DNA from 4 places in the Pseudoalteromonas sp. B131b genome. Region 3 is predicted to be linked to each of the others. Evidence: predicted binding sites of a transcription regulator. Region 3 holds the regulator's gene; each other region holds the start of a gene.

Region 1 (3,205 bases), 490 kb from region 3:
ACTACACCAACATAAGAGTTGTAATCTAGTTGAGAAATTTGCATTTGGAAGTCACCTTCAGGATCTGCATCCGGTGGTGATACTTCTTCAACGATCATCTTGAACATAGGTTCCATGTTCTCTGATGGCTCGTCTAAATCTAGTGTTGCCCAGCCGTTGATTGCTGAAGCGTAGATTACTTTAAAGTCTAACTGTTCGTCAGTTGCGCCAAGGTTGTCGAATAAATCAAAGATTTGATCCATAACCCAATCAGGACGTGAACCTGGCTTATCAATTTTATTGATAACTACGATTGGCTTTAAGCCTTGCGCGAATGCCTTTTGCGTAACGAAACGCGTTTGTGGCATTGGACCTTCTTGAGCATCAACAAGTAATAATACTGAGTCAGCCATCGAAAGTACGCGTTCAACTTCACCACCGAAATCGGCGTGTCCCGGAGTATCTACGATATTGATATGGTAGTCGTTCCAAGAAATGGCTGTGTTTTTAGCCAAAATGGTAATACCACGTTCTTTCTCAATGTCGTTTGAGTCCATCACGCGCTCTTCGTTACCGCCGCGTGTTTCTAATGTACCTGATTGCTCAAGTAGTTTGTCAACCAGTGTTGTTTTACCGTGGTCAACGTGCGCGATAATCGCTATATTTCTTAACTTTTCGATGCTCATATATTTACTCAGAGAAATTAAATTCTCAATGATCCTGCAAGATCTACGCACTCATCTGCGTTTTCACGAGATGTCCAAGCATAGGATTTAAAAGGGCGCATATTATCCCTCATTAATGACATGGATGAAAGTTTATCCAATACAAATTTTAAAACTTTCTCAATACTTTCACTAAGTATCTGTTTTATATATGACAATTATATGAATTAAATTTCGATATTTTTTCGAAAAACAGCCATTTTGGCTATTTTTCCGATCTTTTTGGTACTCTTTTGCATTTAGTTTATGCTAATTTTAAGCGATTAAATTATCAGCAAATTGCACCGTGTAAATATTGCACCAAAAGGGATATTTTACGCACCAAACTAGTGCACCACTATACTGGATTTTATAACAACTTATTTTTTTAATTTATAAACATGCAGTTATAAAAATGGCACAAAATCAGCTTAATAAATGCTAAAGCAATTATGCAGCAATAACAAAACCCCACACTTGGAGGACACATGTCACAATCGGTTTTAGATTTTATTAAAGAAAATGACGTTAAGTTCATTGATTTACGCTTTACTGACACTAAAGGTAAAGAACAACATGTTTCTATTCCTCATCATCAAGTTGATGAAGATTTTTTCGAAGACGGTAAAATGTTCGATGGTTCTTCAATCGCTGGTTGGAAAGGCATTAATGAGTCAGACATGGTTTTATTACCAGATGCAGACTCTATCAAATTAGACCCTTTCACAGAAGAAACAACACTAATTGTTCGTTGTGACGTTGTTGAACCTTCAACACTTCAAGGTTATGAACGTGACCCACGCTCAGTTGCTAAGCGTGCTGAAGATTACATGCGTTCAACTGGTATTGCAGACACTGTGTTATTTGGCCCTGAGCCAGAATTTTTCGTATTTGACGACGTTAAATACAAATCAGACATGTCTGGTTCTATGTATAAAATTGATTCTAAGCAAGCTGCTTGGAACTCAGATAAAGAATATGCAGATGGCAACACAGGTCACCGTCCAGGTGTCAAAGGCGGTTACTTCCCAGTTGCTCCAGTTGATGACTTCCAAGATTGGCGTTCAGCTACGTGTCTAGTGCTAGAAGAAATGGGCCAAGTAGTAGAAGCACATCACCACGAAGTAGCAACAGCAGGTCAAAACGAAATCGCTACTCGCTTTAATACAATGGTATTAAAGGCGGATGAAATTCAAGAAATGAAATATGTTATCCATAACATGGCTCACTTATACGGTAAAACAGCAACGTTTATGCCTAAGCCAGTTGTTGGTGATAACGGCTCTGGTATGCATTGTCACCAGTCACTTGCTAAGGATGGTGTAAACCTTTTTGCTGGTGATAAGTACGGCGGTCTTTCTGAAGATGCACTTTACTACATTGGCGGCATCATTAAGCATGCTAAAGCAATCAATGCTTTTGCAAATGCCTCTACTAACTCGTACAAGCGTTTAGTACCAGGTTTTGAAGCACCAGTTATGCTTGCATACTCTGCACGTAACCGTTCTGCATCAATTCGTATCCCAGTGGTTCCATCTGAAAAAGGTCGTCGTATTGAAGTACGCTTCCCAGATCCAACTGCTAACCCATACCTTGCTTTCTCAGCAATGCTTATGGCTGGCCTTGATGGTATCAAAAACAAGATCCACCCTGGCGATGCTATGGATAAAGATTTATACGACTTACCAGCTGAAGAAGCAGCAGAAATTCCAACGGTTGCAGCATCACTTGACGAAGCACTATCTGCACTTAGCGCAGACCGTGAATTCTTAACTCAAGGTGGTGTATTCACTGATGATTTAATTGATGCTTATATTTCACTTAAATCTAAAGAAGTTGAAAAACTTAACATGACAACTCACCCAGTTGAGTTTGAAATGTACTACAGCTGTTAATTAAGCTGTAAAAAATATGTGTGTTCTCAAGCCCGCTGCTCTGCGGGCTTTTTTAATGGTAAATCAAAGCAATCTCCACTAGAGTAAAGTTACTCTAAAACGCAGGACCGCCGAGTGAATAATTACATTTTATTACTAACAATTACTTTAGGATTAAGTAATTATGGCTATGCTGCTGAAAAAAATATACGCTTGGGAAGATAAAAATGGCGTGTTAGTGTTCTCAGATACACCGCATAAAGGCGCGACGGAGGTAAAGCTTACAAGTCAGCACCTTACAATGCCTGCGACCAATACTTATATTTTAAATAACCAACCTCAACCCCAAAAAGCAGCGTTTAACATTGCTATTTTGTCACCAGAGCATAATCAGACAATTCATGAAAATACAGGCACGGTATATGTTACCAGCCGTATAACACCACGGTTCGAAAGTGGGTTAACAATACAGCTGTTTGTTGATGGTCAAACACATGGCCCTGCTAGTCATGATTCAACCTTTGCTATAAAAGATGTTGAACGCGGTGAACATACATTGCAAGTAAAGCTGTTGAATAATAAAAACCAAATTATTGCCGTGAGCCAACCTTATGTGTTTTTTATGCGCAGAAAGGGCTTAATACCAAT
Region 2 (3,205 bases), 3.5 Mb from region 3:
CAATAAACCCGTCGTTATTGATTTTAACCACGACGGCTTAAACGACCTAGTATTTTCAAACGACTTTGGAGCAGATGTACTCCTTGCTAATTCAGAGGGCTTTGAGCAAAAGCTTACCTCAATTGACTTTGACATCGAGTTAGGCGAACTAAGTAATGGTGAAACTCGAAAAATAAAGCAAATTATTGATATTAATAACGACGGATTTCTGGATTTTACAACCAGGCAGTTTAAGCCTACGCAAGGTATGGATTCGTTAGATATAAAAATAGCACATACTTTATACCTAGGGAGCGCTAAAGGTTTTACTAATACGCCCATTACCTTATTTGAAACACAGGGCCCTAGTGAACTATTGCTCAAAACTGATTTTAATAATGATGGCTTAATTGATTTACAAAAAATGGACTTAGATATTGGCTTAGGTACTATCGCGTCTATGGCATTGGGCGGTGGCAGTACTGATGTAGATGTAGAAATGAATCTTTATAAACAGCAATCCGACGGCTCATTTGCCAATAAATCGAGTATCGAACTTGATTTAGAAATGGAAGTGGGAATGAACGGCAATGATTCCAAACCAGCGCTCTATTTAGGCGATATTAACGGCGACAGCTATATTGATGCGGTATACAAATACAGTAAAAAAACACTGTATATTTATTACGGAGAGCAAGATTCACTGCTAAATAAAAAACGTAAAAAATTAAAATTAACGCTGCCTAAAAATAACAAAGATATTCTGTTAGTTGATATAAACCAAGATGGTAAAAAAGATTTTGTATTTAAATTTACCGAAGAAGATGGCACCAACAAAATAGAAACACGGTTAAATTAAGCCAATAAAAAAGCCCAACAGAATTAACCGTTGGGCTTTGGACTTAAGACTTTCGAGTAACAGTCAGCTTTACTCTAAGTAATAATACCTAAGCAGTTACATTTAGCAGCGAATCGCCTTCACTTAAACCAAATTTCTCTTGCACTGATGCAAGGATTGATTCTTTATCTTCACCTGACAACTGGTTTAAATACTCAGTTAAGAGCTCATCTAAATAGCTGACTACTTCGTCTGTATCGACTGATTCTAATGAGTTTTGCGGCGGTGGCGGACGCTGGCCTTCTGCCCGTCCTGCATCACCAATACTTTTAGCATCAAATTCAAGTTCGCCCATTAAATCAGCAAGCTCTTTAGTGGGTGCAATACCTTGTTCTTTAAATGCTGCTTGAATACTTTGCGCATCGTCGCTAGTTAAGTTTTCTGCATCAAACTGTGCAAGCGTTTCTTTAATAAAATCGCTTTGCTCTGTTGTTAGCTTTGCTGTTTGGCTGCTTTGTTGCGACATCAAACTGGCAGAACTGCTGTTAATACTATTAATCATTTTAGTACCCTTTCAACGTTCACGACGAGGTGGTTTATGATCGCTAAGCTCTTGTTCACTGATTTCGCCATTACCATCGGCATCTATAGAATCAAAAATTGTTTGTGCATCGCCGTGCGGTGGTTTTTTAGCACTAAACTCTTCAAAGCTAATTACACCATCGCCATCAGTATCAATAGTTGAAAAATCAGGTCTTTCAGGAGGATTGTCACCGCCTCGTGCAGCTACATTAGCTGAAAAAGCAATAGATAATATTGCCACAGTGGCAAGTGTTGAAAAATGCTTCATAGTAATAACCTCGTATTTAAGAATTAAATTAAGATTACGCTTTAAAAACGCAAACAATGTGCAAACAATAGGGAAGTAGTAAATTATTTTGATAAAAAAATTAATTTAAAAAGTTATGGTTGATTGCATTGCAATCAATATATAAGCTAATAAAATAATACGATTAATAACTGACGAGCAGTTGCGTTACTGCCCTTAATTCTCAAAGCTGATATACTGCTTGAGCCAATTAAACAAACAAATACAGAGCACTTTCATAAATAATGATTAATAACCAACCCTACTTAGCAGGCAATCTGTGAAAATACCTAAACGCCTACAACCTCTTGTTGATGATGGCCTTATTGACGAAGTTATAAGCCGACTAATGAGCGGCAAAGAAGCCGATGTATTTATTGTGCGTTGTGGTGAACACATACGCTGTGCAAAAGTGTATAAAGATGCCGTTAAACGTAGCTTTAAAAAAGCGGCACAATACCAAGAAGGCCGAAAAGTACGTGGTGGACGCCAAGCCCGTGCTATGGGCAAACGCTCTAGCTATGGCCGTCAATTAGAAGAAGAGATTTGGCAAAATGCCGAAGTGGATGCGCTATCTCGTTTAGCCGGTGTGGGTGTACGTGTACCTGATACTTACTTTTGTATTGATGGCGTGCTGCTTATGGAGCTCGTGTCGGACGAGGATGGTAACGTAGCTCCTCAACTTGGACATGTCGTTTTTAGTGAAGAGCAAGCGATTGAGCAGCATAAACTCATGATGCATTATATTAAGCTTATGCTTTGCGCAGGTATAATACACGGTGATTTATCTGAATTTAATGTACTTGTAGATAATAACGGCCCTGTAATTATAGATTTACCGCAAGCAGTTAACGCTTCAGCAAATAACAGTGCACAAGCTATGTTTGCACGCGATGTAAATAACATACGCCGCTACTATGGTGAATTTGCGCCAAGCATACTAAAAACTCAATACGCTAAAGAAATGTGGGCATTATTTGAAGAGGCCAATTTAACGCCTAATTCAACGCTTACAGGTGAATTTGAAGACAGCGACGAACTTGCCGATGTAGATTCTATTCTTGATGAAATCCAAGCGGCAGAATATGAAGAGTTTGACCGTTTAGAGCGAATTAAAAATGCTGACGATGATGAGTAGCTCATCGTCATAGCTCACTAATCCCCCTTACTGCGGGTGCACAAATCGGTAGCCAACCCCATAAACAGACTGAATAACACTTTCAGTTTGTGTCACTTCATCTAGTTTTTTACGCAACTTTTTAATATGGCTATCAATAGTACGATGGCTCACAATACGCTGATCGGCGTACATAGTGTCCATTAAACTATCGCGCGAATAAATACGATTTGGGTTGTTAAACAAAGGTTTAAATAGCTGAAATTCAAAGTTCGTTAGCTCTATGCTGCTTGATTTGTATTTTACGTTGTAGGTGCTCTCATCAAGCTTCATTGTTGACTCTGTAACATCACTTGCGTTATTTAATCGCCTTAATATAGCTTTTACGCGTGCCACCAGCTCA
Region 3 (3,205 bases):
ACAAGTATCGCAAGCGGGTCAAAAAATAAATGCCAAGAGTATTACTTACGATATACAACAGCAATTAATTAGCGCTGAAAAAGACGAAAACTCAACCGATCGTGTGCATACTATTTTAGTACCTATTGAGACTAAAAAAGAAAAAAACGATAAAGGTCAGCCATGAGTACATTAAAAGCAGAACTATTAGCTAAAAGTTATAAAGGCCGTGAAGTTGTAAAAAATGTAGGTCTGGAAGTAAAGGCTGGCAGCATAGTCGGGTTACTTGGCCCTAATGGTGCAGGTAAAACCACAACGTTTTATATGATTGTAGGCCTTGTACCTAGTGATAAAGGCAAGATTTCTATCGACGATAACGATATTACTCTTTTACCTATGCATAGTCGTGCTAGATTAGGCATTGGTTACTTACCCCAAGAATCATCAATTTTTAGAAAGCTTACTGTTTATCAAAACTTAATGGCTATTTTAGAAACACGTAAAGAGCTAAATAAGCAAGCAAGAGAAGACACACTTAACAATTTATTAGATGAATTTAGTATTCAGCACATTCGTGATAGCCAAGGTATGGCATTATCAGGAGGCGAGCGTCGCCGAGTTGAAATAGCGCGAGCACTAGCCGCTGATCCTAAATTTATATTGCTTGATGAGCCTTTTGCTGGTGTTGACCCTATTTCAGTGTTAGATATAAAGAAAATAATAGAACATCTTAAAAATCGTGGTATTGGTGTGTTAATTACCGACCATAATGTAAGAGAAACTCTTGATGTTTGCGAAAAAGCCTACATAGTTTCTCATGGTGAGTTAATTGCATCAGGCACTCCAGAACACGTATTAAACGATAAAACAGTACGTGATGTTTATTTAGGCGAGCAATTTAGGCTGTAACATTTACGCCATGTCTTTAAGCATCTGCTAGTATTAATTATAACAACATAAAAGGATTGTTAGAGATACATGAGGCAATCATTACAGCTGCGCATGGGCCAGCAACTTACAATGACTCCACAGCTGCAACAAGCAATTCGCCTGTTGCAACTCAGTACATTGGATCTCCAGCAAGAAATACAAGAAGCACTCGACAGCAACCCCCTATTAGAGGTTGAAGAGCAAGATTACGCCGAAGATTCTGCTGGTAAAAACGAGCAAAAAGCAGATAACGACGATGTCACTGTTAGCGCAAATGCTGATGATGTTCCGAGCGAATATGAGCAAGACAGTGGTGAAGCACTTGCTAAAGATACGCTAAGTGATGAAATGGCTATGGATGTTAGTTGGGATGAATATATGAGCGCAGCCCCAGCATCATCATCAGGACCAATGCCTGAAGATGAATCTATATACCAAGGCTCCTCAACTGAAACGCTCCATGAATACCTAATGTGGCAACTACAACTGACTCCCTTTAGTCCTACCGATGAAGCGATTGCGATTGCGATTGTTGAAGCCGTCGATGATTCGGGTATTTTAACACTGAGCTGCGAAGAAATTTTAGAAAGTTTTAATCAAGAGAACGAAGAAGACAACGAAGTTGAACTTGACGAAATAGAAGCTGTTTTAAAAAGAATTCAATTGTTTGACCCTGTTGGTATTGCAGCACGTAGTTTACAAGAATGCTTATGTATTCAGCTGAACCAATACGATAAAGAAACACCCTATATTAATGAAACAAAAATGATTTTAACCGAGCACATTGATCTATTAGCTGCTCGCGACTATCGTACATTAATGAAAAAAACAAAGCTCAAAGAAGAAGAGCTTAAAGAAATAATGACTTTAATACATACTCTTAGCCCAAAACCGGCGGATACTATAGTTAGAGAAGAATCTGAGTATGTAATTCCTGATGTATCGGTGAAAAAAATAAAAGGTCGCTGGGTTGTTGAACTAAACCCAGATAGCATGCCTAAAATCAGAGTCAACAGCCAATATGCAGCAATGTCACGCACCGTTAAATCAAGTGGTGATAGCCAGTTTATTCGCTCGCATCTACAAGAAGCTAAATGGTTTATTAAAAGTTTAGAAAGTAGAAACGATACACTATTAAAAGTAACTAATTGTATTGTTAAGCAACAACAAGGTTTTTTTGAGCATGGCCCAGAAGCCATGAAACCAATGGTTTTAAATGATGTAGCAGAAATGGTCGAAATGCACGAATCAACTATTTCACGCGTAACAACTCAAAAATATATGCATACACCTCGCGGTATTTTTGAGCTTAAATATTTTTTCTCAAGCCATGTAAGTACTGAAAATGGAGGCGAATGCTCATCAACAGCAATACGCGCTCTCATTAAAAAATTAATCGCAGCAGAAAACTCAGCAAAACCATTGAGTGATAGTAAAATTGCAGATATATTAGCTGAGCAAGGAATAAAAGTAGCGAGACGTACAATCGCAAAGTATCGCGAATCTCTAGCTATTCCACCGTCAAATCAGCGAAAAAGTTTGATTTAAGACGCTAAACAAAGAGGGTAATGCTTATGCAACTAAACTTAACTGGTCGTCACGTAGAAGTAACTGATTCATTAAGAGATTATGTAAATACCAAATTTGCGAAGCTAGAAAGACACTCAGATCATATTAATAATGTTCATGTCATTCTTGATATAGAAAAATCAAACCAAAAAGCTGAGGCAACGATTCATGTAAGTGGAGCTGAGTTATTTGCCTCTACTGAACATCAAGATATGTACGCCGCCATTGACTCGCTGATTGACAAGCTCGATCGCCAAGTTATTAAACACAAAGAGAAGCTTGCTCGACACTAATATTATGAAATTAAGTTCACTTATATGCCAGGACTGCAGCAGAGCTGCGGTCCTTTTTAATAGTAAAAAAAGAATTTTAGAGTTCATCAGTCAACTTGCTCATGACAAGCTTCCATATCTTTCTCAACAAGATATTCTCAGCGCCTTAATGAATAGAGAAAAACTGGGAAGCACTGGTATAGGAAGAGGTATTGCAATCCCTCATGGGCGAATGAGCGGTGCAGAAGAGCCTTTAGCACTCGTATTAGTAAGCGAAACACCTATTAATTTTGATGCAATAGATAATCGCCCTGTTGATATATTTGTTGCTCTCATCGTACCTGATGGCGATAACCAGCAGCACTTAAAGACGCTCGCAACGATAGCTGATAAACTAAATAATAAAGATTTTTGTAAACAGTTACGCAGCGCAAAATCAGATACTGAACTGTATC
Region 4 (3,205 bases), 1.7 Mb from region 3:
AACCGCCGACTGCAGGTATATTAAATATATTGCCACCTAACTCACCATTAGCATCCATACCAAGCTTATTTTGCTCATTAAAAGAATCTGCAATAGCCAATCCCATTTGACCAATTTGATTTTGTGCTGGTACTAAAATATCGTCTCTAAATGCAAGTAAGCCGCCAATTTTTCCTTTCAATTTACTTGTATCAACTTCGAGAGGCACAACTTTACCACCATTAACATCAAGCTTAAGCTCTTTAAAATTAGGATCTGGGTCACCTCGCATGGAAAATAAATTAAAAGACCCATTCTGCATAACTACTGCTTCACCTGTACCCATAAAAACAAGCTTTTCACCGTTGGGGCCATCAAGTGTTTCTATATCTATAAGTTCTGACAGGTCACGAATAGCTTTATCGCGCTCATTATATGTAGAGCTAGCATCAGCTGCATTGTTAGTACCATTTACAGCAGCAATATCTTGATTCAACGTGCTTATTTTCTGAACTAACCCATTAGCTTCATCAGTGAAAATTTCGAGCTGTTCGTTTACTATATTTTTTTGATCGAACACAATTCCTGAAAGCCTATCCATTTGATTTATTAAATTTTCAGCATCAGTCATCACTAGCGAACGCGAAACCGTTGAAGATGGCTGGTTAAGTGCTCCTTGAACATTGTTAAATAAAGAGTTAACGCTTGTAGATAAACTATTCGATTCTTCAGAAAATAAAGTATCAACACGATTAGCTTCTACCACAAATTGCTCAAAGAAAGTTTTATTCGATGTATCTCGGTTTAATTGTTCCTGAGCAAACTGATTCAGTAATCGGTAAGTTTCACCTCGACCAACCTGATTATCAATCATGGTTGAATGCTCCGTTCGTTCACGAACATAACCTTCAGTATTTACATTTGCGATATTTTTGCTTGTCGTCTGCAGTAGCTCTGAGTTAGCCCTAACTCCAGAACTGGCAATACTTAATAAATTAAACGACATATTACTTTACTCCTTGGCGAATAACGTTTGCCGCAATATCTTTTAATTCAGTACTTTTCAGTACTTGTTTTATTTTGCTAGCATAATTTGGATCGGTTGCATAACCCGCTTTTTGTAACGAATCTAAAAAGTCGCTTGGCTTTGCTGTATTTTTTAATGCCTCTTGATAGCGTGGGTTTTGTGTCAAAAAATCAACAAAGTCATTTACACTTTCTTTTATTGAGTCGTACGCCCTAAAGCTTGCTTTCTTTTTGACCGCTGTACCTTGCTCAAATTCGAGTGTGACTTTACTGGCTTTTTCACCTTCCCAGCTTTTATCTGATTTAATATTAAATAAGTTATTTGAACTGTTACCATCACTTTTATTAATGATATGTTTACCCCAACCAGTCTCAAGCGCTGCTTGCGCAACCATTACAGCCGGGTTTAAACCAATTTTCTTTGCTGCCGTTTTAGCGTGTTCCCACACAGAGCTAACAAACTCTTCAGCCGATTCAAATACCGGAGTCTCTATTTTTGATTCTGTAATATCCATGTTCATGTTCGTACTTACAGGCTCTACTGATTTATTATTATTTTCATGAGGAAGTTCTGAACCCACTCGCTTATCACTTAAAAAGTCCGCTGTTGTTCTCAAAACAGATCCGGGCATAAAGTTTTTACCATCAGGGGATAACTGTTGAACGATTAAGTCTGCAAGGCCTAAAGAACCATTTGATGATAGTTCTGTCGATAATTGTTGATCGTGCATTTCTTCAAAGAACTTAACCCCACTAGAATTAAATGGGCTTTCTTTGTCCTCAAATGCTTCGTTTGCCTTGCGCATACTTTTAAGTAACATTTGAGTGAAAATTGCTTCAAATTGTGCAGCGGCTTTTTTTAGCGCAGCCTTTGATGCATCAGTCGATGAATCACCACTGGTTAAGGCTTCTTTACGAAGTGAATCTAAGTTGCCTAAATCAAAAAAGTTTTGCTTATCGAGATGATTTGTTTCCATCAGCTTTTTGACACAATAATGAGTAATGCAATTAAAATGCAAAAATTGAGCCAGTTGACTAACTTTAAATTAGATATATTGCGAGGGGATGATTTTGCCCTAGTAAAAATGTTACTAGGGCGTATTTAAATACTAAATAACAACTAGTTGACCGTTTATTGCACCAGCCTCTTTTAGCGCTTCAAGAATTGCCATCAAATCACCTGGTGCAGCACCAACTTCATTGATCGCTCTGACTAAATCGTCCAAGCTAACACCTGGATTAAATACAAATGCACGTGAATCATCCTGATTCACATCGATAATACTTTGATTAGTAACGGCGGTTTCACCTTCACTTAATGCATTAGGCTGAGATACATTTTGTTGCTCTGTAATCGTCACAGTTAAACCACCATGAGTAATTGCGGCAGGCTGTAGCTTTACATTTTTCCCGATTACAATCGTACCCGTACGAGAGTTAACAATAATTTTTGCTGCGTTATCCGCAGGGGTAAACTCTAAGTTTTCAAGTGTTGATAAATACGATACACGTTGTGATGCATCTCTTGGGGCAATAACACGAATAGATGCAGCATCAATTGCCTGTGCGCTATTGGGACCAACTAAGTCGTTTATCGTACTTTCTAAACGTTTCGCTGTTGTAAAATCTGGGCGATTTAAATTAAAAGTAATATAGTCGCTTTGCATAAATGGACTTTTAACGGCACGTTCAACAGTAGCACCATTGGGAATTCGACCGACGGTGGGTGTATTTATAACAACCTTGCTGCCATCCAACCCCTCAGCTCCTAAGCCGCCAACAATAAGGCTACCTTGTGCTATAGCGTATACATTCCCATCAACACCTTTTAAAAATGTTTGAATTAAAGTACCACCGCGCAAACTACCGGCACTGCCAATAGACGACACGGTAATATCAATTGTTTGTCCTGGTTTTCTGAACGCAGGTAACTCTGCATGCACAGCAACAGCAGCCACATTTTTAATTTTAGGGCTTAAATTAGCCGGCAGTGTAATACCAAAATTACTTAACATGCCCTTGAAACTCTGTTGGGTAAACTTACTTTGCTCGCCAGTCCCAGGTAAGCCAACAACTAACCCGTAACCCACTAATTGGTTAGAACGCACACCTTCAACCATAGAGATATCTTTAATACGCTCTGCATGTGCCGAAAATTGGCATCCCAGCAAAACAATTAAACAAAAAAACTTAAATACAT

What was found. The regulator sigma-54, encoded in region 3, starts transcription at its own class of promoters, with help from an activator protein. The targets are predictions, from matches to a motif close to GTTGGCACGNNNNTNGNNT.
Region 1: a site for sigma-54 is predicted at 1,098-1,116, ahead of glnA (glutamate--ammonia ligase). Genes of this name have one in related genera too.
Region 2: a site for sigma-54 is predicted at 1,715-1,733, ahead of P4S65_RS17055 (EF-hand domain-containing protein). Genes of this name have one in related genera too.
Region 4: a site for sigma-54 is predicted at 2,019-2,037, ahead of flgJ (flagellar assembly peptidoglycan hydrolase FlgJ). Genes of this name have one in related genera too.

Annotation. Positions count from the first base shown of each region.
Region 1 covers NZ_JARLUZ010000001.1:706,534-709,738, forward strand. Annotated here, with positions in the region: gene typA (translational GTPase TypA) at 1-665, opposite strand, end outside; gene glnA (glutamate--ammonia ligase) at 1,172-2,578, shown strand; partial or broken gene P4S65_RS03345 (DUF4124 domain-containing protein) at 2,693-3,205, shown strand, end outside.
Region 2 covers NZ_JARLUZ010000001.1:3,720,820-3,724,024, forward strand. Annotated here, with positions in the region: gene P4S65_RS17045 (FG-GAP repeat domain-containing protein) at 1-838, shown strand, start outside; gene P4S65_RS17050 (hypothetical protein) at 927-1,379, opposite strand; gene P4S65_RS17055 (EF-hand domain-containing protein) at 1,392-1,667, opposite strand; gene P4S65_RS17060 (PA4780 family RIO1-like protein kinase) at 1,966-2,823, shown strand; gene P4S65_RS17065 (response regulator) at 2,851-3,205, opposite strand, start outside.
Region 3 covers NZ_JARLUZ010000001.1:211,643-214,847, forward strand. Annotated here, with positions in the region: gene lptA (lipopolysaccharide transport periplasmic protein LptA) at 1-166, shown strand, start outside; gene lptB (LPS export ABC transporter ATP-binding protein) at 163-888, shown strand; gene P4S65_RS01055 (RNA polymerase factor sigma-54) at 958-2,457, shown strand; gene hpf (ribosome hibernation promoting factor) at 2,484-2,771, shown strand; gene ptsN (PTS IIA-like nitrogen regulatory protein PtsN) at 2,776-3,205, shown strand, end outside.
Region 4 covers NZ_JARLUZ010000001.1:1,928,089-1,931,293, reverse strand. Annotated here, with positions in the region: gene P4S65_RS08775 (FlgK family flagellar hook-associated protein) at 1-985, opposite strand, end outside; gene flgJ (flagellar assembly peptidoglycan hydrolase FlgJ) at 987-1,982, opposite strand; gene P4S65_RS08765 (flagellar basal body P-ring protein FlgI) at 2,115-3,205, opposite strand, start outside.